3 regions of the Xenorhabdus sp. PB62.4 genome follow, and region 3 is predicted to be linked to each of the others. Evidence: riboswitches for the same ligand, from Rfam matches in the RefSeq annotation. Region 3 holds a riboswitch; each other region holds the start of a gene.
What was found. Region 3 has a riboswitch for thiamine pyrophosphate ahead of thiC (phosphomethylpyrimidine synthase ThiC). Riboswitches for the same ligand answer to the same signal wherever they lie in the genome.
Positions count from the first base shown of each region.

Region 1: it holds a riboswitch for thiamine pyrophosphate, as region 3 does, so the genes downstream of both, thiD (bifunctional hydroxymethylpyrimidine kinase/phosphomethylpyrimidine kinase) here and thiC (phosphomethylpyrimidine synthase ThiC) in region 3, are expected to answer to the same signal.
Region 2: it holds a riboswitch for thiamine pyrophosphate, as region 3 does, so the genes downstream of both, thiB (thiamine ABC transporter substrate binding subunit) here and thiC (phosphomethylpyrimidine synthase ThiC) in region 3, are expected to answer to the same signal.

Region 1 is NZ_NKHR01000021.1:48,790-59,689, forward strand. Features, by position in the region: gene Xenpb_RS15410 (YegP family protein) at 1-57, shown strand, start outside; gene yegQ (tRNA 5-hydroxyuridine modification protein YegQ) at 316-1,692, shown strand; gene fbaB (class I fructose-bisphosphate aldolase) at 2,292-3,341, shown strand; gene thiD (bifunctional hydroxymethylpyrimidine kinase/phosphomethylpyrimidine kinase) at 3,441-4,241, opposite strand; TPP riboswitch at 4,283-4,375, opposite strand; gene cspC (cold shock-like protein CspC) at 4,499-4,708, opposite strand; gene Xenpb_RS15435 (hypothetical protein) at 5,273-5,377, shown strand; gene Xenpb_RS15440 (amino acid permease) at 5,556-6,923, opposite strand; gene Xenpb_RS15445 (PhoP/PhoQ regulator MgrB) at 7,210-7,377, opposite strand; gene Xenpb_RS15450 (helix-turn-helix domain-containing protein) at 7,565-7,951, shown strand; gene Xenpb_RS15455 (N-acetylmuramoyl-L-alanine amidase) at 8,073-8,903, opposite strand; gene Xenpb_RS15460 (sodium:alanine symporter family protein) at 9,166-10,620, opposite strand.
Region 2 is NZ_NKHR01000005.1:2,499-13,398, forward strand. Features, by position in the region: gene thyA (thymidylate synthase) at 133-927, opposite strand; gene lgt (prolipoprotein diacylglyceryl transferase) at 924-1,829, opposite strand; gene ptsP (phosphoenolpyruvate--protein phosphotransferase) at 2,051-4,297, opposite strand; gene rppH (RNA pyrophosphohydrolase) at 4,307-4,837, opposite strand; TPP riboswitch at 4,954-5,058, shown strand; gene thiB (thiamine ABC transporter substrate binding subunit) at 5,200-6,213, shown strand; gene thiP (thiamine/thiamine pyrophosphate ABC transporter permease ThiP) at 6,189-7,793, shown strand; gene thiQ (thiamine ABC transporter ATP-binding protein ThiQ) at 7,786-8,490, shown strand; gene Xenpb_RS06165 (hypothetical protein) at 8,519-9,781, opposite strand; gene Xenpb_RS06170 (DNA polymerase II) at 10,566-10,900, shown strand, end outside.
Region 3 is NZ_NKHR01000015.1:98,650-109,549, forward strand. Features, by position in the region: gene Xenpb_RS13135 (thiazole synthase) at 1-248, opposite strand, end outside; gene thiS (sulfur carrier protein ThiS) at 267-467, opposite strand; gene Xenpb_RS13145 (HesA/MoeB/ThiF family protein) at 451-1,287, opposite strand; gene thiE (thiamine phosphate synthase) at 1,281-1,976, opposite strand; gene thiC (phosphomethylpyrimidine synthase ThiC) at 1,960-3,936, opposite strand; TPP riboswitch at 4,087-4,211, opposite strand; gene Xenpb_RS13160 (YadA C-terminal domain-containing protein) at 4,277-7,384, opposite strand; gene Xenpb_RS13165 (hemagglutinin) at 7,405-8,346, opposite strand; gene nudC (NAD(+) diphosphatase) at 9,015-9,788, shown strand; gene dcp (peptidyl-dipeptidase Dcp) at 9,904-10,900, opposite strand, start outside.

The DNA of each region.
Region 1 (10,900 bases), on a different contig from region 3:
GGGCCGACAGAAAGTATTCGTGATTTGACCAAACCCGATTTGGTCAAACACAATTAATGGCTCGCGCCGTATCAGCGGCGCGTTTTTCTTTAACCATATCCGGCAATTCAATTTATAACCAATGCAGGCTAACTTGTTCTGGTGACTAAAGTAATCTCAGAAGAAATCATCTCTAGTCCCCTTCCGGGACGATAATATATTTGTGCTAATGACGGAATAAGCGCTAAAATCCCCCTCCCTTTAACCTTACCCTTAGTAATGATAAAGATGATAGGGTAAGGGCTGACTTGAACTCAGACTGAGAATGCTAAGAATATGTTTACTCCAGAATTACTTTCTCCTGCCGGCTCTTTGAAAAATATGCGTTATGCGTTTGCCTATGGTGCAGATGCTATCTATGCTGGTCAACCCCGCTATAGCCTGCGTGTCCGCAATAATGAATTTAACCATGAAACGTTGGCTCAAGGCATTAAAGAAGCCCACGAATTAGGTAAACGTTTTTATGTTGTCGTCAATATTGCACCACATAATGCAAAGCTGAAAACATTTATTCGTGATTTGAAACCTGTTGTGGAAATGGGGCCTGATGCGCTGATTATGTCCGATCCGGGTTTAATCATGATGGTGCGCGAAGCATTTCCTGAAATAGACATTCATCTTTCAGTTCAGGCAAACGCGGTTAACTGGGCTACCGTCAAATTCTGGAAACAAATGGGATTAACGCGTGTCATTCTTTCCCGTGAACTTTCACTGGAAGAAATTGCTGAAATCCGTCAGCAAGTACCAGAAATGGAACTTGAAGTTTTTGTCCATGGCGCACTCTGCATGGCTTATTCTGGTCGTTGTCTGTTATCGGGCTATATCAATAAACGCGATCCTAATCAGGGAACATGCACTAACGCCTGCCGCTGGGAATATAATGTTCAGGAAGGTAAAGAAGATATTGTCGGTAATATTGTTCATATGCACGAGCCTATTCCTGTCAAGAATGTTGAACCCACATTGGGCCAGGGTGCTCCAACAGACAAAGTATTCATGATCGAAGAAGCCAAACGCCCGGGCGAATACATGTCAGCATTTGAAGATGAACATGGCACTTATATCATGAACTCTAAAGACTTACGTGCGATTGAGCATGTGGAGAGATTAACCGACATGGGTGTTCACTCATTAAAAATCGAAGGACGTACAAAATCTTTCTATTATTGTGCCCGCACAGCTCAGGTATATCGCCGTGCCATTGATGATGCCGTTGCCGGAAAACCTTTCGACCCTACTCTCATGACGACTCTGGAAGGCCTGGCACACCGTGGTTATACAGAAGGTTTCCTGCGTCGTCATACCCATGATGCCTACCAGACTTATGAATGCGGCTATTCGATATCAGACACCCAACAATTTGTTGGTGAGCTTACTGGCAACCGAATCAACGGGTTGGCCGAAGTCGCCGTGAAGAATAAGTTTCTTGTTGGAGATCAACTGGAGCTCATGACACCATCAGGCAACATTAACTTTACGTTAGAATCCATGACAAATAAGAAAGGTCAGTCAGTAGAAGTCGCACCCGGTGATGGGCATATCGTTTATCTCCCAATTCCTGAAGAAATTAATCTGAATTATGCCTTACTTGTCCGACATTTAAAGAGCGGCAATACCAGAGCGCCTCATTCACAAGAATTTCCAGTGAAATAATTCGAAATGAAGTTTTAAAGAAATTGTTCTGTTTTTTTAGAAACAGATCACATCAATACCATTTTATTTCTCGTATTATCAGCTCTGAAAAACGAAGAACTAAAAAAGTTTTACTGTAAGACTAGGAACCACCTCCTTGGCTAGCTCAATCTCCCTTGGGCTGGCCTTTTCTTTTATACAAAAAATAAAAAATAGCAATAAATTCAATTGATTATAAAAAGCCCCTTCACTGCAAAAATATAAATTAGCTTAATGTTTTTCAATTTCCCATTGGTTACATATTAATCAGGGATTGGCAACATTATTTATTATGAGCAGTAAAACCATATAACAATAAATATCATCTGGTTTCCTTCAGTTTAATGAAGGAAACTTTAAGAAAACACCGCTCAATTTATTCAATTACAGAATAGACTAATGGTTATTTATCATCATGCAAAATAAGTATTATTTTACTTTACTGTCATGCAGAATGATTAAATTTTAACAACATTTGTATTAACTGAAGCGATCCACTACGGTTTCCCTCTCTGCTTACCTTGTGATCAATATAAATATCAACAACAATCAGCAGCGCCTTTTGCAAACTGGAGTTAATCATGACTGATATCGCTAAGTTGTTAGGAAAAGACGCTGAAAGTTTATTACAACATCAATGCAATACCATTCCACGTGAAAACCTCTATCTCCCCGGTACCGATTTTGTCGATAGAGTGATGATCGAAAATAATCGACCCAATACTGTTTTACGTTCCATGCAGACCTTAATGAATCACGGTCGTCTGGCAGGCACTGGTTATCTCTCAATTTTGCCGGTAGATCAGGGCGTTGAACATTCTGCGAGTGCTTCTTTTGCCACCAACCCGCTCTATTTTGACCCTAAAAATATCGTTGAATTGGCGATCGAAGCGGGTTGTAACTGTGTTGCTTCAACTTATGGTGTGCTGGCATCAGTTTCTCGCCGTTATGCCCATAAAATTCCGTTCTTGGTAAAACTAAATCATAATGAGACGTTAACCTATCCAGCCCAATATGACCAAACCTTGTATGCCAGTGTCGAACAGGCATTTAACATGGGTGCAGTTGCGGTCGGTGCAACAATCTATTACGGCTCTCCTGAATCACGTCGCCAAATCGAAGAAATCTCTGCCGCATTCGAACGCGCTCATGAACTAGGCATGGTTACTGTGTTATGGGCTTATCTGCGTAATTCGGCATTCAAAAAAGATGGAGTTGATTACCATACCAGCGCCGACTTAACGGGCCAGGCGAATCATCTGGCAGCAACAATCGGTGCTGATATCGTTAAGCAGAAAATGGCTGAAACTAATGGTGGCTATACGGCTATTGGGTTTGGGCATACTGATAAACGTGTTTATAACAATTTGACTACTGAACACCCGATTGATCTCGTTCGCTATCAGCTTGCTAACTGTTACATGGGGCGCGCTGGATTAATCAATTCGGGTGGGGCTTCCGGCGATAACGACTTGAGTGATTCAGTCCGTACCGCTGTCATCAACAAACGTGCCGGAGGCATGGGGTTGATCCTCGGTCGCAAAGCGTTCAAGAAATCAATGAAAGAAGGCGTTGAGCTAATTCACTCCGTTCAGGATGTTTATCTCGACAAAAAGATCACAATCGCGTAATCCAGCTTTTTTCACTTCCCATACTCAAGATGGGGATACAAATATCCCCATTATTTAATACAAGTACTTCATTTAATGACAAGCGGGCACCCACATTATTCACCACCACTGGTGAAAATGGTGGACTGGCCCTATTCCCTGACCAACTTCGAGGGTATCAGCCTGCGCAAGCGCATTCTGCAAATACATTTTTGCAACAGGCAACGTGCTTTGCCAATCAGGATAACGGGGACGTAATGCAGTAAGTGCGGCAGACAAAGTACAACCTGTACCATGAGTATTCCGTGTATTCACCCGGGTTGAAGTAAAACGCCATTCACCTTCAGGAGTAAACAGCCAATCGGGGCTTTCCTCATTGATCAAATGACCTCCTTTCAATAAAACTGCCTGACATCCTATTGAAAGCAATTCACGCCCCTGTTGCAACATATCAGCTTCTGTTTTGGCAAGAGCGCATTTCAGTATAGCAGCAGCTTCCGGTAAGTTTGGTGTGACCAAAGAAACAATTGGCAGTAACTGTTCTACCATTGCTGTAACGGCTTCTGGTAATAATAGTGGATCACCACTTTTTGCCAGCATAACAGTATCCAATACGATGTAAGGAATAGGATAACGGCGCAATGTTTCAGCCACTATAGCGACATTAGCAGCATTCGATAACATGCCAATTTTGGCGCTATCTATTCTGATATCTGAAAGTACAGATTCGAGTTGGGAAGCAACAAAGAGGGGATCGATATCATAAATTGATTGTACGCCCATTGTATTTTGGGCAACCAGTGCAGTTATCACAGCCGTGCCATAAGCACTAAGCGCGGAAAAAGTCTTTAAATCGGCCTGAATGCCGGCACCACCGCTAGGATCTGTCCCTGCGATAGTCAGTGAGTTAATTCTCATTATGGTGATTCCTATCACCAGCCAAAGAAAAGCAGATATCAAAATAGGAGATACCATGACTTCCCTACGCTGGCATTATCCAGATCAGGTAATACGGGTACTTCTCAGCTCAATAAAGAACGCCCCGAGTCAAAATAAAAATCACTCTATTAGTATCCCAATAGAGTGATATTTGCAATGGTTTATTATCAGACAATAAAACCAGACTGACAATAATACATTTAGCCAGTAATTAAATACTAACCAAAATAAATTTATTACTATAAAGCTGAGACGTTTGCAGCAGCAGGGCCTTTAGGACCATCCTGAATTTCAAACTCAACTTGTTGGCCTTCAGACAATGTTTTAAACCCATCTTTCATAATTGCAGAAAAATGTACAAATACATCTTTGCTACCATCAGCTGGAGTAATAAAACCAAAACCTTTAGACTCGTTGAACCACTTCACGGTACCAGTGATTTTTGCCATTTCAAAAATTTCCTTTGAATCACTTTATTAGCCGACAGGCATAAAAATAAACAAACCAGTATTGGTTGCTGTTATTTATTAACAAAACAGAACTTCGTTTACCCATGTGTTTTATCACATACTCTTTATATAATCGCAAGCCATTTTTTTCAGGTGCTGGAGCTAACGCACACATTTAAAATACTTAACATCCATACCGATTTGAAATTACACAATAATTTTTAAGTTATATAACTTCATGAATAAATACAAAAAGAAAATTTTAACCCAAGAAACAACTTTAATTAATCTAATATATAATGCTGTTTTTTACGCCTGTTATAGAGTAGATCAGAGAGTTATAGTTATCCCGAAGTTGCATTTCGGATAACTATAAAATAATGGTTAATTTCGCACCTATTCATTGAAGCATACAATATAGTTATTCTACATATAACCAGATTACTTTTTGTTTATCATTTATTAAATATTGTTCAATTATAATATTAATTGCTAAAAATCGACTATTAATGACATTTATTTACCCGTAATCACATAGCATAACCGTTTTACCTATGGACTCACATAATCGTCTTGAGACGATTTAGACTCTCTTTTCAATCAACCTATATTCCCGGTATATACAATAATGGTAATGTGCTGTTTAGCTGGTTACGTTGGCAATGGTAAATATCTAATATATCGAAATTCATTGGGTATATAACAAAAACTCTCTTAATCAATTGGTTTTCATATATCACTATGTTTGTCATATTGGTGTTTGTCATATTAGTACTGACAATAATAATCAGCCGGATATCGATATCATACCCGGCTGAAAAACATGCTGAATGGATTAATAGCTAGTTTACTCGTTTGTCTGCTTTTTTGATCTAGCCACCAAGTAACCCACCCACAATACACCAATCCAGAATGGCATCAGAATAACTGAAATACGAATTGCTGGCATCATCAGAATAATGACGAGAATGAACGCCAAGAATGCCAGACACAGGTAGTTCCCGAATGGATACCATAATGCCCGAAATTGTGTCTTAACACCTTCTTTGTTCTTAGCCGCGCGGAATTTCAGGTGAGCAAAACAAATCATAATCCAGTTAATGACCAACGTTGTCACCACTAAAGACATCAACAGTTCAAATGCCTTACCGGGCATAATATAGTTAATCAATACACCAATCGATGTTGCTAAGGCCGATAAACCAATGGACAAGACAGGTACACTACGTTTATTAACTTTTGTCAGGATGCGGGGGGCATTACCTTGTTTAGCCAAACCATATAACATTCGGCTATTACAATACACTCCACTGTTATAAACAGATAATGCAGCCGTAAGTACCACCACATTTAGGACGTTCGCTACCCAAAAGCTATCCAGATCATGGAAGATTAAAACGAATGGGCTACCACCTTCTACTACGTTCTGCCAAGGATAAAGTGCAAGCAAAATAGCCAGTGAACCGATATAAAACAGCAAAATTCGATAAACAACCTGATTGGTTGCTTTTGGTATATTTTTCTCAGGATGTTCCGCTTCCGCCGCAGTAATTCCCACTGTTTCCAGCCCACCAAATGAAAACATGATTACTGCCATCGCCATAATCAAGCCAGTCACCCCATTTGGCATAAAACCGCCCTGCTGCCATAAATTGGTTATGCTTGCCTGTGGGCCGCCATTACCACTAATCAGTAAGTAGCTTCCAAAGATAATCATGCCGATAATTGCAGTAACTTTGATGATAGAAAACCAAAATTCGGTTTCACCGTATAACCGAACATTAATCAGATTAACAAGATTAATCAGTACAAAGAATATTGCAGCAGAAACCCATGTCGGAACCTCTGGCCACCAATATTGGATATATATACCAACGGCGGTTAATTCTGCCATGCCGACCAGAATGAACATTGCCCAGTAATTCCAGCCCGATAAAAAACCAGCAAAGTTTCCCCAGTATTTATAAGCAAAATGGCTAAATGACCCCGCAACAGGCTCCTCAACGACCATTTCCCCTAGCTGGCGCATAATCAAAAATGCAATAAATCCAGCAATCGCATATCCGAGAAGTACCGAAGGGCCAGCCATTTTTATCGTTTGGGCAATGCCTAGAAATAATCCTGTTCCTACTGCACCACCGAGGGCAATAAGCTGAATATGCCTGTTTTTTAAACCACGCTTAAGCGTCGTTTGTTGTTCTTGTTGTCCTGCCATCTAGTCCTCTTTTTGCGATGCTTGGAACCTGTCTCATTAAAAGCCATTTTAATTGTTGCTCTTAGACCTGAGTAGCGTAAAAAAATCCACCAGCCTCCCAATTCTCACAAAATTTGTCGAATCTAAATTACTTCAATTATTGTAATAATTGGGCTATTCCCTGACTTAACGCGATATTTAGTCTGTTAATTAGAATCAGGTGGATATTAAAACATCATTTACAAAGAATGAATACCACGAATGTATGTTAACACACATGCAAGCAGGAAAATGATTAGGATGCTCATCAAAAAGGTAAATATCGAGTGATAGAACAAATACCTAATTCGAATTGTCCATGACCATGTCCTTGATCACCGTGTACGGTGCCTTGCTCACAATGTACGTCCAGTGCCAGTAAATACAAAAATAGACACACTAATATCAAGCACAAAATTAATACTATTACTTTCATATTCAATTAGGTCACCTTAGAATGATTTCATTGTAGTTAATGTTATAATCAAATATTATAGGGGGTTTTATATGATATAACATTCAAATTTTAGTTCAGTCATTACTGAGCCTCGCAATGATCGATTTTGTCATCTTGAAAAGAAGTTGTGTATACTTCCCCAACCTTTAACCAATTTAAAATTGTAATGCCACAAGATAACCACTTAGCACTTGTATGCGCACTGAGTAAATGGATAGAAAACCATCTTGGCCGTGTCATTCATCTTGAAGAGCTTGCTGCTTACTCTGGCTATTCACTTTGGCACATGCAGAAAATATTCAAAGAAGTCACAGGAATATCGCTTGGCAAATACATTCGTCAGAGACGATTGGCTGGCGCGGTTTCCCTACTGAGAAACAGTTCATTGCCAATTTTTGATATTGCCCTGGACTTCGGCTTCGGTTCTCAATCTCACTTCACATATATGTTCCGTAAAGAATATGGCATTACACCTTATGATTTTCGCCAAAGTATAGATATTGAACTTGAAGTTAAACTTCCATTGCATCTGACTTACAACTGCGAATCATAAAGCTTGATATCGTCAGCGGCCATTCAATGGCCGCTCCTGCATGATCCTTCACTATTCCTTTTGCTAAATAACACTATGTTATTTTGTTATTTTTCTTTTCCGATACATTAAGCATATACGATTATCGATATTTTTCGACCAGTGCCAAAGCAATGGCTTCTGTTTCTGCATCAGGATTGCCACTGATATCTGACGGGCGAAAATGCATCTGAAATGCTTGGATAGTTTTGTGGGTTACATCATCCAGTAAACCCGTTTGAGGGATGCTATAACCATAATAAGATAAGGCTTTCTGTATTGACAGAACGGATGCGGGCACATCAGGAGCCCTACCGGCCAAATGTTTATTGACCGTCACATAATCAGGCCAAGCACCGATTCCTTGTTCATAAAGTAATTGCCACGGGAAAGCAGGCCCAGGATCTTCTTTTCTAAGTGGTGCTATATCACTATGACCAACAACATTCACCGCCTTGATTTGATAACGCTGAATAATATCTTTTGCCAATCGAATCACTGCATCAATTTGTGATGGGTGATATAAGCACCACTCTTTTTTGATAAAGTGTTGCTTAAATCCACAATTAACAATTTCAATACCAATAGAATAGCGGTTTAGACTTTGGTATCCATCCCATTCACTTTTTCCCGCATGCCATGCCCTTTCCTTTTCTGAAACCAATTGAAAAATAATTGGTTCTTCCTTCTCATACTTTGGTTGAGAGGGAATAAGATAATGCGCGCTGACCTTTCCTCCCGTTAATACCTGTAGAGAGCGTCTGTCATCCAAAGCCGTATAATGTAAAACAAGGAAATCAACTGAATCAATATGTTGCTTAGTTGAATAAGGATAGGAATGTTCAACAATATAACTATTTCTGTCTTCACGCTCAGGAGAATAAGCGCAGCCAATCAACAGAGTGATAAGCACGCAATTTATTAATATTCTTATCATGATTGGTCAGCTATTTTAAAAAAGGTAACGCTATGATGACTATATAGTAGATGAAACTAAAATAGATGTGATGTTTTTTACTTGCAAGCATGATTTTCAGAACAAATAAAAACCGGGCATTTGTGAAATGGTCAAAATGCCCGGCTGATAACATTATTTTATATGAGTAATACCTTGTTACGGTTTTAGTCTATTACCCATCATCTTTCAAGTTACTGCTTTATTAGCGGCATCTGCAATCCATTGGGATATCCCCGTACTAACGAGTATCTTTCCCACTGTTATGCACAGCATCATTATCCCAGATACCTTTTTCAACTTGTTGCCGAATTTCTGGGTAAGAGTTGATATTGAATGTGGGTAACTGACCCAATTTTCTCTGCCGGTTATAGTCTTTGGCTAGTTTTATCGCAATACCTGACAATAGCAGTATGGCAATCAAGTTAACAATAGCCATACAAGCCATTGATAAATTTGCCATATTCCAAACCACAGGAACTTCTGCCAATGAACCAAACATCACCATTCCCAATGCAGCCAATCGCAGAATGAATAAACCGGCTGTGTGGTTACGTTCCAGGAATATCATGTTGCTTTCAGCATAAGCGTAATTAGCAATGATCGATGTAAAAGCAAAGAAGAAAATAGCAATAGCAATGAAGGTTGTTCCCCAATGCCCAACCGCTGATGACAATGCTCGCTGAGTCAATTCAATTCCGCTGATAGCGGTGACGTTTTCGTTGAGAATTCCAGAAGAGAGGATGATGACAGCCGTTGCACTACAGATAACGATGGTATCCATAAATACCCCCAACATCTGCACATAACCCTGAGAGGCAGGATGTGGTGGATATGGAGAAGCTGACGCTGCCGCATTTGGCGCAGAACCCATCCCTGCTTCATTCGAAAATAATCCGCGTTGAACACCCTGAATCATTGCCTGAGAGATACCGTAGCCTAATGTTCCGGCTATCGCTTCCTGAAGGCCAAAGGCACTCCTGAAAATTAATGCAAATACATCTGGAATGCGTTCAATATTGTGACCAACAACCCAAAATGCCAGTATTAAATAAGCCCCCGCCATAAATGGTACAACTAATTCCGCTACCCGGGCGATGGAACGCAACCCGCCGAAAATAATTACGCCACTGATGATGACTAATACAATACCGACATAAAGAGGTTTAACATTAAAGGCAAAGGCAGCCGCTTCCGCAATTGAGTTTGCCTGAACGGCATTAAATACAAGACCAAACGCGATAATAAGGAAAAATGAAAATAACACTCCCATCCATCGCTTCTTGAGCCCCTTCTCCATATAGTAGGCAGGGCCGCCTCGATAATTCCCTTGATCGTCTTTCGTCTTGTACAACTGGGCAAGCGTGCTTTCCACAAAGGAAGTTGCCATACCAATGAATGCCACTACCCACATCCAGAAAATAGCCCCTGGTCCACCGGCAGTAATTGCAATAGCAACCCCTGCTAAGTTACCGGTCCCTACACGGGCAGCAAGACTAGTACATAAAGCCTGAAAAGATGAAATGCCAGAATTATCTGATTTATTACTATTCTTAAGAACTGAAAACATGTGGCCAAAATGGCGAAGTTGTATAAAACCAGAACGCAGTGTGAAGTAAAGACCAACCCCAAGCAGCAGGTATATTAGTACATAGTCCCAAAGAATGTTGTTAATGAAGTTAATCGGATCCGTCAAGATATTTTCCCCTTACTAATTAAAACATTAGCTGACCATAATGCAGTATCCGGCGAAATTTTGTTGTGCTTAATTTCCTTTATTAATTAACAAGTAATACAATTCTGTATACAAAAAACACAGAGATACTAGCCAGTAAAACGAAAAGAATGTAACACAAGATCTATTTCAATGGGTAATTTTTAATGAATTTTTTACATTTACTTTAGTATTACTGAACATTTATTTTGGTATTCATAATGCCTCATTCCCCATTTCAAGCCTGTTTGATTCATTTTGC
Region 2 (10,900 bases), on a different contig from region 3:
GAGGCAACACGCAAAAGTGATAAGCAGCTAATTTTTAATATTGAGAACCTCTGACGATAAATGTAAAAAGAGCAGGCAAAACCCGCTCTTTAATAATTTGGTATTACGTTAAGAAACTATTGGTATCGTTTCTTAAATTGCGACTGGGGCTTTGATGCCCGGATGTGGATCATAACCCACAATTTCAAAGTCTTCGAATCGATAATCAAACAATGAATCAGGCTTGCGCTTAATAACCAATTTAGGTAATGCACGTGGCTCACGGCTTAACTGAAGTTTAGTTTGTTCCATATGATTACTGTAAAGATGGGTATCTCCACCTGTCCAAACAAAATCACCCACTTCAAGATCACACTGTTGAGCGATCATATGCACTAACAAAGCATAGCTGGCAATGTTGAACGGCAATCCTAAAAACACATCGCAGGAACGTTGGTAAAGCTGACAGGACAGTTTGCCATCGGCCACATAGAATTGGAAAAAAGCATGGCATGGCGCCAATGCCATTTTATCCAACTCGCCAACATTCCATGCGGAAACAATAATCCGGCGTGAATCAGGATCATTTTTTAATTGTTCAAGAACTTGGGTTAATTGATCGACTTGACGACCATCCGCCGAGCCCCAGGCGCGCCATTGTTTACCGTAAACAGGCCCCAAATCGCCATTTTCGTCAGCCCATTCATCCCAGATGGTCACGCCATTATCATGCAGATATTGGGTATTGGTATCACCATTTAAGAACCAAAGCAGTTCATGGATGATGGAGCGAAGATGACAACGCTTGGTTGTTACCAGCGGGAAACCTTCCTGCAAATTGAAACGCATCTGATGACCAAAGATAGAGAGAGTTCCCGTACCGGTACGGTCATCTTTTGCCGTGCCTTCTTCCAGCACTTTTTTCATTAAATCCAGATACTGTTTCATTTTGCCTCTTGTATCTTATTGTTTCGGGAATCGTTGTTTCGAGCTTTGTTGCCAGGGCTTTTATACGCCCATACCATCATTAAAATTCCGACCAGAATCATTGGCACAGAAAGGATTTGCCCCATACTAATCCCTTCAAACAACCCGAGCTGCGCATCAGGCTGGCGGAAAAATTCGACTATTATACGGAATGCACCGTAACCAATCAGGAACAGACCTGAAACGCTTCCCATCGGGCGTGATTTACGGATAAATAAATTGAGGATGATAAACAGCACAATACCTTCAAGCACCATCTCGTATAACTGTGATGGATGGCGAGGCAGGACACCATACTTTTCCAAAATCGGCCATAAAGAAGGATCGGTTGTCGCCAATGCGATATCTTCACTGCGGGAACCCGGGAATAACATCGCCCATGGCGTATCAAGCGTGACACGTCCCCACAGTTCGCCATTGATAAAGTTACCGATACGCCCCATGCCCAAACCAAAAGGAACCAATGGAGCAACGAAGTCAGCGACCTGTAAGAAATGACGTTTAGTCCGGCGGGAAAACCACCACATGGCGCAGATAACTCCTACCAGCCCGCCGTGGAAGGACATGCCGCCATCCCAAACCTTAAACAGATAGAGAGGATTATCAAGGAACATTGGAAGGTTATAAAACAGAACATAACCGAGGCGTCCACCGACGAAAACCCCGACAAACCCTGCATATAGTAAGTTCTCAACTTCGGTTTTATTCCAGCCACTGTTTGGCTTTGCTGCACGGCGATTTGCTAGCCACATGGCAAAAACAAAACCAACCAGATACATAAAACCGTACCAGTGGAGGGATACAGGCCCGATTGAAAATATGACTGGGTCAATTTTAGGAAATTCCAGATAGCTAGTGCTCATCGTTCCCCACTAAAAGTAATGTTGTGTGAATAAATGATATGGAAGATAAATTATCTTATGCGAATAAATTACTTTGCTTGAATAACTCCAGACAAATAATAGCATAGCCAAGTGACTGTTCTCCGCCCTTATCGTCAGACATCGAATTTCAGGCATAAAATTTACGGTGTTTTTGGATTAACTCCAGTGCCTAATCCAAGGAATTTTGAGCTGGTTCAATGCTAAATACCGCCTCGGATTAATCCTCCTAGCCCATGCGATTCCATAAACTCGGCTGACAAAGTTTTTACCTGCTGGCTGGTTTCGGCTTTCAGTACCACATCTATAAGGCTTTCGAGTTTGTTCACACCCAATTGGCGCAACAAATATTTGATGCGTGGAACACTTCGGCCACTCATGCTCAGGCTACGATAACCTAAACCAAGCAATATTAATGCCCCCATCGGTAAACCCGCCATTTCACCACATATGCTGATAGGAAGATCAAGGCGTTGGCATTCATCAAAGGCCAGTTTTAGCGCCCTAATCACCGCAGGGTGTAAATTATCATAGAGTGAGGCGACATGGGTATTATTGCGATCCACTGCAAGTAAATACTGGGTTAAGTCATTCGTGCCAATAGAGACAAAATCAATCCGCTTCTTTAATTGTGGCAACAGAAAAATCGTAGATGGCACTTCAATCATGATACCAATCTGGGGCATGGGGATTATGTCAGAGATGGTTTGCTCAACCTCAGCTTTCGCTCTTTCAATCAGTTTTCGAGCTTCATCAATTTCCTCAATACTTGTCACCATTGGCAAAAGTATTTTTAGATTGCCGGTGTGTATATTGGCTTTCAGCATTGCCCTAAGCTGAATGAGAAAAATCTCAGGCTGATCCAGAGTGATACGAATTCCTCTCCAGCCGAGACAGGGATTATCTTCACTGATGGGCATATAGGGAAGTTGTTTGTCTGCACCAATATCCAGTGTTCTCAATACTACAGGCTTATCAGGAAAAAGTTCCAGCATCTCCTGATAACGATTTTTCTGCTCATCTTCTGATGGAAAACCGTTATGCAGCATAAAGGGGATTTCTGTGCGATATAGCCCGACGCCATCAATACTATCCGCTATTTGCTGCTCATGTTTCAGACTCAGGCCTGCGTTAAGTTGCACCAAAACCCGCTCACCACTCTTGAGCTGTGCTCGCTGCTGCTGTTCACCTTCAGCCAGCTTGCTGAGGACATGTTCTTCTTCGATGATCTGCTGGTATTCCTGAGCGATAAGCGGCTCTGGTTCAACGAAAATTTCTCCGCGATAGCCATCAAGGATAAGCGTCCGGTTATGCAGTAGTTCAGGTTGGATATCCGCTCCCATAATAGCCGGGATCCCCATCGCACGAACCAGTATCGCAGAGTGGGAATGCGTCGCACCGTCACGCACAATTACGCCAACTAACTGTTCTTGCGGCATTTCGGCCAACAAATTGGCACTAAGCTCATCGGCAACCAGAATAAAGCGTTCCGGCCACTGACCAGCGCCAGCGAAAGAATCATCCAGATGAAACAATACCCGCTGCCCAAGCGCCCGCAGATCAGACGCTCTTTCTCGCATATAGGGGTCTTGCAAGCTGGCAAACTGTTCGGCGTATTTTTCAATCACGACTTTGATCGCCCATTCCGCCATAAAACCATTATCGACGGAATAAAACAGATCTTGCTTGAGTTGGGGATCATTTAATAAATGAGAATAGAGATCAAAAATGGCAGCACTTTCTTTCTGTGAACTCACAGTGAAACGCTTGCTAATCCGGCGACACTCCGCTGTAGTTTGCTCCAGGGCCCGAGTCAGTCTTGATCGTTCAGCCTGATAGTCCAGCGTTAATGCCTCAGATACCTGATCCAACAAAGGTTGTGAACGATCCTGCCATCCCTGAGCCATAACAATGCCATTAGAAATAGAGAGAGCCTTAATCCGGGTTTGACGGTACTGACCAAATAACCCTTTTGTCTGCGCCTGGGCAAGAATAACACCAAGCTGAGTCGCCAGTGTAACCATGAAAGATTCTTCACTTTCATCAAACAACCGCCGTTCAAGTTGCTGAACAACTAATATTCCCTGCAACTGACGGCGATAAATAATAGGCACACCTAAAAAAGCCCGCAGGCTTTCTTCCTTGACTTGGGGGATATATTTGAAACTAGGATGTTCGCGGACATCTGCGAGGTTGATTAGTTCAGACAAACGTCCGACTTCGCCCACGACGCCTTCATCAAAAGCCAGACTGATCGCTTGACCTCGGGGTTTTCTCAACCCTTTGGTTGCCATTAGGTAATAACAATGTCGCTGATGATCTGCCAGATAAATAGAACAGACATCCGTGTTCATTGCCTGACAAGTTTCATTGACCAACAGCTCAAGCGCTTCAGATAAATTAGCTGTCATAGCCACTTTTTCGACAATTTCCCGTAAGCGCGTGAGCATAACAATTACCTAACTTCTTCTACGACGATGTAAATAAGGTGAATGTATCTGTGAAGCAGATTCCTGTATTGGCATCACAATGGAAGAAAATTCTTTCATCACGCGGCGGTATACATCCCGTTTAAAAGAAACCACTTGCCGGACAGGATACCAATAACTAACCCAACGCCAGCCATCAAATTCCGGCGTTTTACTGCGCTGCACATTAATTTCTGCTTCATTACACAGCAACTGCAATAAAAACCAGCGTTGCTTTTGCCCAATACAAACAGGCTTTGTATCCCAACGCACCAAACGCTTGGGTAATTTGTAACGCAACCAACTACGGGTCGAGGCGAGGACCCGTACATCTTTGCGACTTAAACCAACTTCTTCGAACAACTCGCGATACATCGCTTGCTCTGGTGATTCCCCCGGATTGATACCCCCCTGAGGAAACTGCCAGGAATGCTGCCCATAACGGCGGGCCCACAGAACCTGCCCTTGGCGATTACAAATTACAATTCCTACATTCGGGCGGTAGCCATCATCATCGATCACCAGACTACCTCTCGATAAAATACATTTGAAAAGATGGCTAATTGTTTCACACTCACCTCAAGCGGTAAACCTCTATGATTGGACTTTGCAGACGTAGCTTAAGTCTCTACAATACCGCCATCTCAACGGGGTGCGGCTGTAATGAAACAGTTTTGCTGAGAACAAACCCGTCGAACCTGAACCGGTTAGTACCGGCGTAGGGATTTGAGACGCTAATCCTTGATATAAAATAAGTAATTTTCATTTAGCACCTTCTCAGATCCTTTGCCAATCTGCTAATAACGAACGTTAATGGCTAATGTCCATAACTAATGTCTACAACTAATGCCTACAACTAATGCCTACAACTACAGGAGAGCAAAGTGTTTAAGAAATTATTTTTCAGTTTTATCGCCATCAATACGCTATTGATTTCTGCCTGTGTCTTTGCCCAAGCATCTCAATCGAAGCCAACATTGACAGTTTACACTTATGATTCATTTGCCTCTGAATGGGGAGCTGGCCCAGCCATTAAAAAAGCCTTTGAAGCAGAGTGTGGTTGTGAACTGAAACTTGTTGCTCTGGAAGATGGCGTATCCTTACTGAACCGTTTGAGAATGGAAGGCAAAAAAACATCAGCAGATATCGTGCTGGGCTTGGATAACAACTTGATCCAAGCCGCCCAACAAACAGGGTTGTTTGCACCAAGCCATGTTGATGTATCAAAACTGAAATTACCCATCCCATGGAACAATACAACATTTATTCCTTACGATTACGGTTACTTTGCCTTCATTTACAACAAGAACACCTTACCTCACCCACCAAAAAGTATGGATGAATTAATCAATAGTCACCAGAACTGGAAGATTATTTATCAAGACCCGCGCACCAGCACTCCGGGCTTGGGCTTCCTGCTCTGGATGCAGGAGCTCTATGGCGATAACACCGCACAGGAGTGGCAGAAAGTAGCCAAAAAGACGCTTACTGTCACGAAAGGGTGGAGTGAAGCCTATGGCCTGTTCCTAAAAGGCGAAGGTGATATGGTGCTGAGCTATACCACTTCACCGGGCTATCACATTATGTCAGAGAAAAAAGATAATTATGCGGCGGCGATATTTGAGGAAGGGCATTATTTGCAGATTGAAGTCGCAGCCCAATTAGCCTCAAGCAAACAGCCTGAGCTGGCACAAAAGTTCATGAATTTCATGGTATCGCCGGCATTCCAGCAAGCCCTCCCGACGACTCAATGGATGTACCCCGTGATTGATATTCCTTTGCCTGAGGTTTTCAAGCAACTCACGGTTCCTGAGAAATCCCTGCTATTCAATGCAGATGATGTGGCAAAACACCGTACCAAATGGATCCGTATATGGCAAAGCGCTGTCAGCCGTTAATTGCGGGTTGGATATTGCCGGGGGTTATTGCCTCCGGCCTGTTAATTATCGTTGCCCTGTCGGCATTTGGTACGCTGTGGTTCAATGCGCCTGAAAGCGACTGGCAGATATTCCTGCATGACAATTATCTCTGGCATGTGATTCAGTTCACCTTCCGGCAAGCGTTCTTATCTGCCGTATTATCGGTAATACCCGCCATTTTCCTTGCAAGGGCGCTTTATCGCCGCCATTTTCCGGGCAAGATGCTGTTTCTGCGCTTATGCGCAATGACATTGATCCTTCCTGTTTTGGTCGCTCTGTTTGGTATTCTCACTGTTTACGGTCAAACCGGCTGGCTGGCAAATATTTCCCAATGGATAGGGGTTGAATACCGTTTTACGCCTTATGGGTTACAAGGAATTCTACTGGCGCATATTTTCTTTAATATGCCGATGGCAACACGCTTATTGCTGCAATCTCTGGAAAATATTGCCACCGAACAGCGGCAACTTGCAGCCCAACTTGGTATGAGTGAATGGCAACATTTTCGTTTTGTGGAGTGGCCTTATCTGCGTCGCCAAATTTTGCCGACAGGCGCACTGATTTTCATGCTGTGTTTTGCCAGTTTTGCCACTGTGCTTGCATTGGGTGGCGGCCCTGCGGCTACCACTATCGAACTGGCTATTTATCAGGCAATCAGTTATGACTATGATCTCTCTCAAGCTGCCCTGCTCGCCCTGATACAACTTTTTTGCTGCCTCAGTTTGGTATTACTCAGCCAAAAACTCAAAGGCACCTTTTCTGTCGGTTACAGCCATCAACAAAAATGGCGTAATCCACAGGATTCATGGCTGAGAAAACTATCCGATGGTTTACTGATTAGCATGGCGTTACTACTTCTGCTGCCTCCTTTGCTAGCCGTCATTATCGATGGACTGAACCTCAGTATTTTTACTGTCCTGAGCCAGCCCGCTTTATGGCAGGCCCTTATCACTTCCATCGTGATTGCACTGGGCGCCGGATTACTTTGTGTCGTACTGACCATGATGCTGCTATGGAGTAGCCGCGAATTACGTTTACGTCATTTATCGCACTGGGGACAAGCGATGGAAACCAGCGGTTTGCTGATTCTTGCCATGCCGGGTATTGTCCTTGCTACAGGTTTTTTCCTTTTACTGAATACCACTATTGGCATACCCCAATCACCTTACGGATTGGTTATCTTGACCAACGCACTGATGGCGATCCCTTATGCTTTAAAAGTATTAGAAAATCCAATGCGTGATTTGGCTGAACGCTACAACCCTCTATGCCGTTCCCTCAATATTCAGGGTATTCATCGGCTGCGTCTCATCGAGCTTAAAGCTCTGAAAATCCCATTGGCACAAGCACTGGCTTTCGCCTGTGTACTGTCAATTGGTGATTTTGGGGTTGTCGCATTATTTGGCAACGAAGATTTTCGTACTCTGCCCTTCTATCTTTATCAACAAATTGGGGCATACCGCAGTCAGGATGGTGCAGTCACCGCGTTCTTACTGCTTCTTCTCTGTTTTATTTTATTCACTGTTATTGAACGTCTACCGAGCCGACGCCATGATTAAACTCGATAATGTCACTTATACTTACGAACATCTTGCCATGCAGTTTGATGTGAACGTTAAAGCCGGGGAACGCATTGCGATCCTTGGTCCAAGCGGAGCAGGCAAAAGTACCTTATTAAGTTTAATGGCGGGTTTCCAATTTCCTGAGCATGGAAAAATCTGGCTGAATAATGAAGATCATACGAATACCCCTCCTTCTAAGCGGCCTGTTTCTATGTTATTTCAGGAAAACAATCTGTTTTCCCATTTAACCATTGCGCAAAATATTGGTTTAGGTTTACACCCCGGATTGCGCTTAAATACCGAACAAAAGCAAATACTCCAGCAGATCGCTACTCAGGTATCGCTGGAGGAATGCCTCTCTCGCTTACCCGCTCAACTTTCTGGCGGTCAACGCCAACGCGCAGCATTAGCACGTTGCTTGGTTCGCCATCAACCTATTTTATTGCTGGATGAACCCTTTTCAGCGCTTGATCCTGCTTTACGTAATGAAATGCTGGAATTGCTGGATCAAATCTGTCGTGAACGCCAAATTACTCTATTGATGGTGTCTCATAATCTTGATGACGCAGCAAAAATCGCTCCACGTTCGTTACTGATTGTGGATGGGAAAATTCATTATGATGGTGCAACAGATAAATTGATGAGTGGAGAGGCTGATGAGGCGGTGATTTTGGGGATAGATAGCTATAAATAAAGCGCCATTAAATGGCGCTTTATTTAAATTATTTATTATCTCCCAACCCCGCCTTTTTATAAACCACCAAATTTTCACGATCTTGACCCGGCCTATGCCCCTGCCAAAATAACACCATGCCTTTAGGTGCAGGATCTATCTCTTCAGATAAAAATAAAACAAGCAACCAATCACATTTTTTGGGGGCATCAAAGGTTTTCTGTTGTTGATGCAAAATATGGGCATAGTAATAGAGCATTGGCGCTTCAGATTCGCCAATATTATATGAAGCCATGCAGTCATTATCTTGATATACCCCTGCTAACTTCTCCTTTAAATCAAGAAAAGTGCCTTGATAACCTTTGGTGTAGTCAATCCAACCGACAAATAATGTAAAGACTAATCCCCAAACTGTGGCGATACCCAGAACCCAATTTTGGGCGGCGCGCAAAGCGGGAGATTTAGAAATAAGCCAATTTTTGGCTACCCATACTGCTGTAATTAAAACAGCGATAGTAAATATAAATCCAGAAAAATGTATCTGATAACTCATTGGCAACCATCTGCCAAGTGGCGTTAACCAGTGTTTATAATCCGTGAAAAGTGCTAAGAAATAACAGCCCCATAAAAATATAATCAGAACAGACCAAAGTATGGAGGAAAATAAGGTCAAATATTTATAGATTATTTGAGGTATTTTAATGAAGGTCTGTGTTGCTAAAATCGCCATAGGTGCAATAAAAGGCAGTAAATATAATGCCCGGCCAGAGGCTGATATTTGTAATAAAACAACACCTAATACAACAAATGCGGAGCAAAGGAAATAGTGTTCATCAGACAATGACTTGATTGGATTCATTAATATGAAGATGAAAGCCAAAACTCCTGATGGCAGAGCGAATAAAAGCACGGCTTCGGGGATCATAGTTAAATTACCTCTGGCTCCGAGGTCTTCAACAGAGAAACCTAAAAAGCGACCGATATTATTATCCCAAAACCAGACTTTAAATAAATCAGGATGTTCAATAAGTAACATGACTGGCCACGGCAGGATGAATACCAGTGCAATAATGCCTGACAAAAAAGTATTTAACCCATATTGTTTAGTGCGACACTGTTTTAGAAAAATGGGGGCAAGAAGCAAGCAAATCCATAATAATCCCGGAATAAATACCCCTTTTGATAACAATGTCATAACTGTACCGATAATTAACCATAAACAGGAGTAACTTGTTTTTTCTTGTTTGATTAACCCCAGTAAGCCATATAAGCCGATGGTTGTTCCTGCTATCAATGAGGTATCAGTAAACATATCGTGACTGTGACGAACCAAGCCGGGAGCACTTACATACAAAGCAAAGGCGATCCATATCCGGCTGTCTGTAAAGTGTCTGGCATCAAATACACGCCGGGATAACAAAATAAAAAAGGAAAAATTGATTATAGAAAAAAATAAAGTGGCGGTTCTGGCTGCATCGTGCATCGGAAGCCAAGGGGACAATAAATGTATAAACGAGGTTGCTGTCCAATAATACAGAGGGGGCTTTTCCATAAAAGGTTGCCCCGCATTTTTGGGCACTAACCAATTTCCCGTTTCATACATGGTTTGAATAATACCAAAACTATAATTTTCATCTTGTTTCCACGGAGTATGCCCATAAATACCAGGTAATAAATAAAGCAACGTGAAAGCCAGAAATAACAGTAATACTTTGATATCTGTCTGAGTCAGTTTATTGGGTTTATTCATCAATATTTACCAGATTCAATTAACATTTATCTTCTCCATAAAAATAGATATCATCTTATACAATTAAAAATAACAACAAAAGGCTATTATCATAACTATATGATAATTAAATATATTATAGTTGGTTAATATCATTGATATTAACTTAATAAAATTAAATCTATTGAAATGAATTTCTAAATTTTACTTACAATATTAATTAATAAATACGATTTCTTTAGGGAATTTTTATTCCTACCCCAAGACTTAATTCCACAAAAATACTGTATAAATAACCACTATCAGTGCTATGATTGAAATTACCTTTACAAAACCAGATATAGCTGATTACTTTTAATAAAAAACCATGCAGATAAATCACGTTGAACAAGGTCTTATACTGACCCGTCACTGGAAAGATACCTCGTCTGGCATCGAGTTGGTGTATTGGCTGGCGACAGATAACGGGGCACGTCGCATCACAATTCCTCACCAAAAAGCCGTTGCCTTTATTCCTCAACATGATTTACCTAAAGCCAAGCGTTTATTGGCACAAGAAAAACATTTCCAACTAAAAGCATTGTCACTGAAAGATTTCAACCGTCAGCCTGTCGCAGCACTATATTGTTTACAATATCACCACCTGCAATATCTGGAGAAAACCTTTAAAGAACAGGATATTCCGCTCTATGAGGCTGATAT
Region 3 (10,900 bases):
CGAGCGGCAAACATAGCTTCTTCCGCCGTTTTTGCGCCAGAAGTATTGGGGAGTAGTTTAACGCCCAACTGTTGCAGGGGCGCGAGAATACCATCGTCATTCCTATGGAGATCAATGCGCTTCATCGCCATTGTGACTAATTGGCTGCCTGAGGCCCGAATTGCCTCGATCATTAATCCGGCATTGGCAAACTTGCCTGTTCCGGTAAATAGACGGGAGTCGAAAGTGGTATCAGCAATCTTTAACATAATTAGCCTCCAGCAATATTAGCCACCAGCAATGGCCTGAAACAGCAAGATGTTGTCCCCGTCATTCACCTGATGGGTATACCAATCTGAGCGTGGAATGATGGTTTGATTAATAGCCAATGCGGTACCGGACTGAGTGCACTGGATATGTTCCAGCAACTGTTGCACCGTCATGGGGGCACTGAGTGTCATCATCCGATCGTTAACGATAATGTTCATGCGACTTCTTTTCCTGCCCGTTTTTTATCGATATTGACGTTTTCGCTGATAGTCTTTCTGATATCGATTTTTTCGATACTGAGCTGCAAACTGGACATTGTGGTGAGCGAGTCAGTTGTAACGTACTCCAGCTCTGTTGTTTGCCATCAAACAGCCGGAGTTTTCCACTCAAAGGAGAGGGGAGACCTGTCAGCATTTTTATTGCTTCCAATGATTGCAATGTCCCAATGACACCAACGATTGGGCCTAATATCCCCGCGGTTCTGCAATTGCGTTGGGGTTCTTCTTGATCAGGATAGAGACAGGCATAGCATCCATGTTGATAAGGAAATTCGAAAACCATGAGTTGCCCACTGAAACCGATCGCACTGCCACTGATTAGCGGCTTGTTTTCAGCAATACAGGCGGCATTGACGGCATGGCGGGTTGCCATGTTATCACTGCAATCCAGTACCAAATCGACCCGGTTGACAATATTCGCCAGAGACTCACGATCTTGCCGTTCGGTGAGATCAGTGATATTGATCTGCGGGTTCAAATCAGCCAGTTGTTTTGCTGCTGATTGGGCTTTGTTGGCAGGGATATCTGCTGTGCGGTAAATAATTTGGCGTTGCAGGTTCGAGATATGCAGCGTGTCATCATCTGCAAGATAAAGATCCCCTACGCCGGCTGCGGCGAGATAGAGCGCTGCGGGTGAACCTAAGCCACCCAGACCGACAATCAGCACCTTACTGGCTTTTAATTTTTCCTGACCTTCAGGGCCAATATCTTCCAGAAGCAATTGGCGGCTGTAACGCATAACTTCTTGATCGTTTAGCATAAATTCCCCCGCTCCTGCCCTTCAACTAAGTGAAGTAATTTTGCCGTAGTTTGCTGCCAATCTTTCGATTTCGTGATAGCACTGACTAATGCAACGCCACCAACACCTGTTGCAACGACATCCGGTACACGTTCCAGTGAGATACCACCAATGGCGACGGTAGGATATTCCGGTGTGATCTCAACCTGATGTTTTAGCGCGGCAAGACCTTGAGGTGACGACGGCATCTCTTTCGTGGTGGTGGGGAAAATATGCCCTAATGCGATATAGGAGGGGCGCAGGGATTTTGCCCGCGCCAGCTCCTGTTGATCGTGGGTGGAAATCCCCAAACGCAGCCCCGCTTGCCGGATGGCGCTAAGATTGGCGATATCCAGATCTTCTTGCCCTAAATGAACGCCATAGGCCTGGTGTTTGATTGCCAGTTGCCAGTAGTCGTTAATGAACAGCCGGGCATTGTATTGACGGCCGAGTGCAATGGCGGACTGAATATCCTGCTCTACCTGTTCTTCGGGCTTATCTTTGATGCGCAGTTGCAAAGTCCTGACGCCGGCTTCCAGTAATCGTTCAATCCACATCAGAGAATCCACAACGGGATACAGCCCCAACCGATGTGTGGTTGGAGCAAATGATGGTGTGTCATGTGGTGTTTCGTGTAGTATTTCATGTAGTGTTTCATGCTGATTTTTCATTGGCGGTATCCTCAGCACTGTGATACAGCTCGCTGCCACGGGCGCGGAACTCTTCAGACATCTGTTCCATTCCGGCTTCCTGTTCCAGTTTCGCCGCATAATCCCGCACGTCTTGTGTGATTTTCATTGAACAGAATTTTGGCCCACACATGGAGCAGAAATGGGCGACTTTGCCGGACTCCTGCGGTAAGGTTTCATCGCGATAAGCGCGGGCGGTATCAGGATCAAGCGCGAGGTTGAATTGATCTTCCCAACGGAATTCAAACCGCGCTTTCGACATGGCGTTATCGCGGATCTGAGCACCCGGATGGCCTTTGGCAAGATCAGCCGCATGGGCTGCGATTTTGTAAGTAATCAGCCCTTGTTTGACATCTTCTTTATTGGGTAAGCCGAGATGCTCTTTTGGCGTGACATAACACAGCATGGCACAACCAAACCAACCAATCATGGCAGCGCCAATGCCGGAGGTGAAATGGTCATAACCGGGGGCGATATCCGTCGTCAATGGCCCTAATGTGTAGAACGGGGCTTCGTGGCAATGCTCCAGCTCTTCCGTCATATTGCGGCGGATTAATTGCATCGGGATATGCCCCGGCCCTTCTATCATAACCTGAACATCGTACTCCCATGCGATTCTGGTCAGTTCTCCCAGAGTATGCAGTTCGGAAAATTGTGCTTCATCATTGGCATCCTGAATGGAGCCGGGACGCAATCCATCACCCAAAGAGAGGGAAACATCATAGGCGGCACAGATTTCACAAATTTCACGGAAGTGCGTGTAGAGGAAATTTTCCTGATGATGGGAAAGACACCATTTCGCCATAATCGAGCCACCACGGGAAACAATACCTGTCAGGCGCTTGGCAGTCATTGGCACGTAACGCAGTAACACCCCTGCGTGAATGGTGAAGTAATCGACACCTTGTTCGGCTTGTTCCAGCAACGTATCGCGGAACATTTCCCATGTCAGGTTTTCCGCTATGCCATTGACTTTTTCCAGTGCCTGATAAATCGGTACTGTACCAATGGGAACCGGGCTATTGCGTAGTATCCATTCACGGGTTTCATGGATGTAGCGTCCGGTAGAGAGATCCATCACCGTATCTGCGCCCCAGCGGGTAGACCAAATCAGTTTTTCCACCTCTTCTTCAATGGATGAGGTGACAGAAGAGTTACCGATATTTGCATTGACCTTCACCAAAAAATTGCGGCCAATAATCATGGGTTCGGATTCGGGATGGTTAATATTGGCAGGGATGATCGCGCGACCGGCAGCAACTTCCTGACGGACAAATTCTGGCGTGATGTTTTCCGGTAAGTTGGCACCGAAACTTTGTCCTGCATGTTGTTGGCGCAGGACTTCATTGCGAATACGTTCGCGTCCCATATTTTCGCGCAGTGCGATAAATTCCATTTCTGGCGTGATGATGCCTTGGCGCGCATAGTGCAATTGGGTAACACGTTTGCCTTGTCTGGCTTTCAGTGGATGTGGACGATGGTGAAAACGCAGGTGATCCAGCCCGGCGTCGGCGAGACGTTGTTGCGTAAAATCGGAACTGAGAACGGAGACAGGCTCTGTATCATCACGTTCGTCGATCCACGGCTGGCGGATTTTGGGTAATCCCGTCTGCACATCCAGCACGGAAGTAGGATCACCATAAGGGCCGGAAGTGTCATAAACGGGCACAGGTTCGTTTTCCTCAAATTGAGGTTGCTCTTTTGTGCCATCCACCAGCGTGGGGGATAACTGAATTTCACGCATCGGAACCTGAATATCCTGACGGGAACCTTCAAGATAAATGCGCTTTGAGCTAGGAAACGTCACGCCTTGAATGGAACTGATAAATGCCTGCGCTGCATCTCGCTGCGCTTTACGCGGCCTTGCAGGGTGGGCTTTGGGGGAAATATCCGTGGCTGGAATAACGGAACCGGAAATAACGGTATTGTTGGACTTAGACATAGCAAATTCCTGACTGTGTTATCGCCTGTCTCATTGCTGAACAGGCTTAAGTTGAGAAAATTGCTTGTCTGGAGCTCGCAGGGAGTAATGGTTGATGCTGTTTGGTATTTGTACACGTTATTTGTATAGATGTACGCTGATACTAACAGCGGAGTGATTACTCTTGTTCCCTTCGCGGGTACTAGCCCGATCAGGTTCTGCGGATCCCGAATTAACGGTCTCAGCCTGTGTCCATCGTGATATACGTTGAACGCTAGGCACTCCGACAAGAAAAAAACACCCCAGAGTATAAAGGGGATTATGAAAACTACAACCTAAAACTTGTACTCTTTAAGTGAGATTAAAATCCAATGGTAATCCCTGAGTTCAGCCCGGTACCACTTTGAGTGTCATACATCATGGCAACTTTTATTTGAATATGTGGGCTAACGGTAAAAATAGAACCCACAGCTCCCGCGGCTTGCCCACGGTATGAGGCGATACCAAAACCAACTGAGAGTTTATTACTATTTTTTGATGGAATGGCAGTTGCTGCCATTGCAGCAGAAATGCCTGCATTGATTTTTTTTTGTTGTTTATCAGCGTAGCGGTTCAATTGATCAAACCGGGTATCGACATAATAGTTTTTTGCCATTTTTTCAAACACCGTTTGGTAGTGGGTTTTTTGCGTATTGGTGTAGTGTATTGATTGTCTGGTGATACGCTGGAATCGTTTTTTGGCATCATCTTTTGCCGACAACAGAATATCATTGGTATGCTTATTGGCTTGTGTCTGTAAGGCATCGGCTTGTGTTTTGATCTTCTTGGGAAGTGCTGTTATTCCTGCTTCGACATAGGTTCTTGACTGCGTTAAGGTATTGTCACGGCCATTATTTAGCTGTTTGACATTGATGATATGATTATCTTCAGTGCCTGTTTTAACGCCTGTTATCTGGCGTTGACCAATGTTCAGTTCATCTGTGCGTGTTGCTTTTGAATTTTCACCGAATGCGATCCCTCCATTGGTGCTGAATGAACCTGCGCCGAGGGAAATAGTATGATCTCCGTCGGCTTTGCCACCAATAGCAATGATTTCACTGCCAGCGGTGTCTTCGGCATTTAAGGCTACGGCATTTTTTAAGGTAGTGGCAGCGGAAGTACGAATAGTCGTACCAGTAGTTACAGTATTGTTATTGTGCCCAAAGATAATGCTGGAAGTTATTTCAGCCACAGCAGATCCAATCCCTGCATCACCGATTCCCCCTAAGATACTTTTATTTAAAGTTATTTGGGATAGAGATTGGTTTTTGTCATCTTTGAATAATTTATTGCTTTGAATAATAGTATTCTCGTGTCCTTTAATATAAGAGTCGGCTGTGTGATCAAGCGTGTTATTTGAGCCTGATACTTTATTTTTAACCGAGCTGATGAGGATGTTATTATCATTAATAATGGTGTTTCTTTGAGAGTTGGTTAACTGATTTACACTACCGTTGATACTATTTTCTTTAGAGTCAGTTAACTTGTTTTCATTCCCATTGATGCTGTTTCCTTTAGCATCAGAGAGATGGTTTTTATCGCCCTGAACTTCGTTTTCATTGGAGCGTGTTAATGTATTTTCATTACCTTTGATGTTCTTATTATCATTAGAGTTATCTAATGTGTTGTTATCACCGCTGATATTTTTGTTTCTGTTGGAATGGGTTAACGCAGTGTTGTTGCCAGTAATATTATTTTCGTCAGCGTTGGTTAAGTTGTTTTCATGTCCATTGATACTATTCCCTTTAGCATCCGAGAGATAATTTTTATCACCATTAATTTCATTTTCATTGGAATATTCTAATTTATTCTCATTGCCTATTATTTTTTTATTATCATCGGCATTGTCTAATATATTGTTATCACCACGAATATTTTTGTTTCCATTGCCATTGATAGTGTTTCCTTTAGCATCAGAGAGATGGTTTTTATCGCCCTGAACTTCGTTTTCATTGGAGCGTGTTAATGTATTTTCATTACCTTTGATGTTCTTATTATCATTAGAGTTATCTAATGTGTTGTTATTACCGCTGATATTTTTGTTTCTGTTGGAATGGGTTAACATAGTGTTGTTGCCAGTAATATTATTTTCGTCAGCGTTGGTTAAGTTGTTTTCATGTCCATTGATACTATTCCCTTTAGCATCCGAGAGATGATTTTTATCACCATTAATTTCATTTTCATTGGAATATTCTAATTTATTCTCATTACCTATTATTTTTTTATTATCATCGGCATTGTCTAATATATTGTTATCACCACGAATATTTTTGTTTCCATTGCCATTGATAGTATTTCCTTTAGCATCAGAGAGATGGTTTTTATCGCCCTGAACTTCGTTTTCATTGGAGCGTATTAATGTATTTTCATTACCTTTGATGTTCTTATTATCATTAGAGTTATCTAATGTGTTGTTATTACCGCTGATATTTTTGTTTCTGTTGGAATGGGTTAACATAGTGTTGTTGCCAGTAATATTATTTTCGTCAGCGTTGGTTAAGTTGTTTTCATGTCCATTGATACTATTCCCTTTAGCATCCGAGAGATGATTTTTATCACCATTAATTTCATTTTCATTGGAATATTCTAATTTATTCTCATTGCCTATTATTTTTTTATTATCATCGGCATTGTCTAATATATTATTATCACCACGAATATTTTTGTTTCTATTGCCATTGATAGTGTTTCCTTTAGCATCAGAGAGATGGTTTTTATCGCCCTGAACTTCGTTTTCATTGGAGCGTATTAATGTATTTTCATTACCTTTGATGTTCTTATTATCATTGGAATTATCTAATGTGTTGTTATTACCGCTGATATTTTTGTTTCTATTGGAATGGGTTAACGTAGTTAAGTGGCCAGTAATATGGTTTTTGTCAGAGTTGGTTAATTTATTTATACCACCATCAATTTCATTTTCATTAGATTTTTTTAAATTATTCGAATTGTTATAATCAATATTGGTTTTGTAATCGTACTTCAATTTAATCGTGTTATTATTAGAGTCAGTTAATGTGTTCTTTCGGCTGGAAATTGTATTTTTACTGGAGTTTGTTAAATTGTTATGATTAGATCTTATATAGTTATCATGACTATTATCTAATGAATTTTCAAATGAGAAAAAAAACCACCCTGTCTTGTTGTTTTCCGCAGGAAAATAATAAATATCATCTGCTGAACCAAGTGTGTTGTTGTTTGAATTTTTCAGGTTGTCTTCTCGGGATAATAGTTTATTATCCCGAGAGTTTTCTAAAGTAAGAACCTTGTCTGGTGCAGATAAATAAATGTCTGGAAATATATTATTGTGTCCATCTTTCTCAAAACATAATGTGTGTCCCTTGTCGTGAATTACAGGAAGAGTTGTATCACAAGTTTGCCCTGATGCTATAGGTGTTATAATTAAAGTTACTAAATAACGTATTTTCATTAGTTCTCTTTTAACCTGTATTAGTCTGCACCAAATGACAAGCCTGCCGCTACGCCAACACCACCCAATGTATCAATGGCTGCATTAAAATGAGTCACGGTGTTTGTTGATGTATTCCATTCCCCCCCAACGGCTAAAGCTCCCTGACCCCGAAAGGAACTTACTGCTATACCTGCTGATTTTTCATAACCAAATTTTTGCGGAATAGCTGACATAGCCATTGCACCACTAATGCCGGCATTGGCACGGTTATAATTGTGAGTCAGTTTGTTATTAAGCTGATTGTAGCGAGTGTCATTATAATCCTTGATGGATTTTAATGATTCATTAAAGGCGTTAGATACTGTTTTATCAGTGTAATGTGTTGTTTCATTAATGGTGTTTTTTTCACGATCATTGATATATTTTCTGGCGTTACTGACGATTTTTTTTGTGTGGTCGTTGATGTTTTGTTCCGTAGTATTTAAATGCTTATGGAGAGATTCACCTAATTCCCCGATAACTTTATCAGTGTGTTTGTTAGCATTTTCCAGTGTATTTCTGGCTGTTTTGTTTAACTGCCCGAAATTGACAGCATCAGTATTATCTGTTCCATCTTTAACGCCCGTTATTTGCCGATTACCAATGTTCATTTCATCGGCTCGTTCTGCCTTGGAGCCAGAACCAAAAGCGAGCCCTCCATTTTGGGATTCGCCACCGGCAACAGCCACACCATCTCCATTACTGACCGTACCAGAACCAATGATAACCCCTCTATTTGAATTTATTAGTTTACCGTCATGACCAATGACAATCCCTTTAGTTGCATTGCCTAAGTCATTGTTTGCCCCGATGGCAACGGATTGATCCACAACATTCTGATTCGTGTTTGCCGTGACACCAGAATTAAGGTTGATCTCTGCAAACGCTGGCGATATCGATATGACAGTACTAATAACAACAGCTAAAATGGATTTATTCATGATTTAAATATTCTCGATGAAAGCAGGTATAAACTAAATAATGGTTGTTTAATTGATGCGGTAGCGTGGTGTTAACAATATATGAATTACCTATGAATTGATTTAAGAAATGCTTTTTCTATTTAATATATTCTGGGTAATTACTTATATAGTGAAGTGACCGATCGTATTATGTATTTTTTTTGTATAGAAGAGAAAGGGGATTAATTTAAGAATAATCTTATGTTTATATAAAATAATTAATTGATGCGCTTTAGGTTTTTAAAAATACTTTTGAAGTTGTTACTAGTTGTATTTTAACTAATTATTATATGGGGGAAGCTTGGTTTTGCTGTGAAATCATATAAATCGCTTAATTAAATACGGCATTATTAATCGGTTAACAAAATGGCAGGGTGTTTAAAATAATTCCCAATTCAACTGCTTCCAACCCTGTATTTCAGCTTCCGCTTGCAATTTCTTATCTGCGTTGATGGTAAATACCTCGTCAGCAAATAAACACATCGGCAGGTCGGAATTCCGTGAATCTCACCCGTATAGCAACCTTCTTTCATCACCATATCAATACCCATGGCTGTCTGTATGCCAAAGGAGTATGCTTTGTTCGTGTTGATTTTGAACAACATATAATGGAAATAATCACACAACCTATGATGGAACAGAGACAGATGACGCAACAAAAACTGACAGGTACAGAACGGGGCTGGTGGATTGTCAGTCTTGAGAATCAGGTTTGGCTACCACAAGGAGAGTTACCATCAGGAACGGCTAACCAGTGGTTATTGCAAGGCCATATGGCGCAGCCTATCGGTGAGTGGCAGGGGGAAACAGTTTGGCTGATTCGCCATAGAATGACTTCAAATATGTCTTCCCCCCGTTTAATTGCTGATCGGGATGCCAAATTATTTCAGATGGTAGGACGCGGCGTCCAATTGGCTGAGTTTTATCGTTCGCACCGTTATTGCGGTTACTGTGGTCATGATATGCAGCATAGCCAGTACGAATGGGCCTGTTTATGCAGCCATTGCGAAGAGCGCTATTATCCACAAATTGCGCCCAGTATTATCGTGGGTATCCGTCGTGATGACCATATCTTGTTGGCACAACACCAGCGTCACCGTAGTAATGGTATTCATACCGTACTTGCCGGGTTTGTTGAAGTGGGGGAAACGCTGGAAGAAGCTGTCCATCGTGAAGTGATGGAAGAGAGTGGCATTAAGATCCGGAACTTGCGTTATGTTGCTTCCCAACCGTGGCCTTTCCCGAATTCATTAATGACGGGGTTTTTGGCTGATTATGATAGCGGTGAAATCAATCATGACCCCGTTGAATTGGTCAGTGCAGATTGGTTTCGCTACGATAAGCTTCCCCTGATTCCCGGGCCTGATACGATTGCTCGCCGTCTGATTGAGGATACAGTTGCATTATGTCGTCAGCGGTGATGTTAATTGATCAATGAGTTGTGTATAAAAATGAGAGCTACCTCGTGTTTCGTATCAGGATCCGATATCCATACCAAAACGGGTAACTCTCAATCACTTAAGGTTCAGTGGCTGATTAAGGCTGTTTTTGTTCCTCCAGGCCCCGGTTTTTCAGCATAGGTTTAATACTTGGTGGCTTACCGCGCCAGTTGATATACAGCTTTTCCAAGTCTTCACTATTACCACGTGATAACACCTTATCGCGGAAAAGTTGGCCATTCTCTGGTGTCAGGCCTCCGTGTTCGGTAAACCAGGCAAAAGCATCGTCTGCCAGCATTTCGGTCCACAGATAAGCATAATAACCGGCAGCATAACCGTTACCCCAAATGTGTTTGAAGTAGCTGGAACGATAACGCGGCGGTACGTAGCTGATATAGATGTTATCTTGTTGCAGAGACCTGGCTTCAAACTTATCCACGTCCTGCTGTGGCTGATCAGCGGTTAGCATATGCCAGTGCATATCCAACAACGCGGCTGACAGCAGCTCGGTCATGCTATAGCCTTTGTTGAATTTGTCAGCCTTATTGATCTTATCCACTAACGCCTGTGGCATTGCTTCACCGGTTTGGTAATGCTTAGCGTAATGGGCAAACACCTTGGGATCACGCGCCCAATACTCATTAAATTGCGATGGGAATTCCACAAAATCACGGGCGGTATTGGTGCCGGACAGGCTCGGATATTCCTGATCGGCAAACATGCCGTGCAAGGCATGCCCAAACTCATGGAAGATTGTGATCACGTCGTCATACGACAACAGTGCAGGTTGGCCCGGCGCAGGTTTGGTAAAGTTGGCGACGTTGTAAATCACCGGCTTGGTTCCGATGAGCTTTGACTGATCGACAAAATTACTCATCCAGGCTCCGCCACCTTTATTGTCGCGCTTAAAGTAATCGGTATAAAACAACGCCAACGGTTTCCCGTCTTTATCGAAAACTTCATACACGCGGACGTCGGATTGATAAACCGGGATGTCTTTGCGCTCTTTAAAGGTAATGCCATACAGCAGATTGGCGGCATAGAATACGCCATTATTCAGGACGTTATTCAGCTCGAAATACGGCTTAATCTGT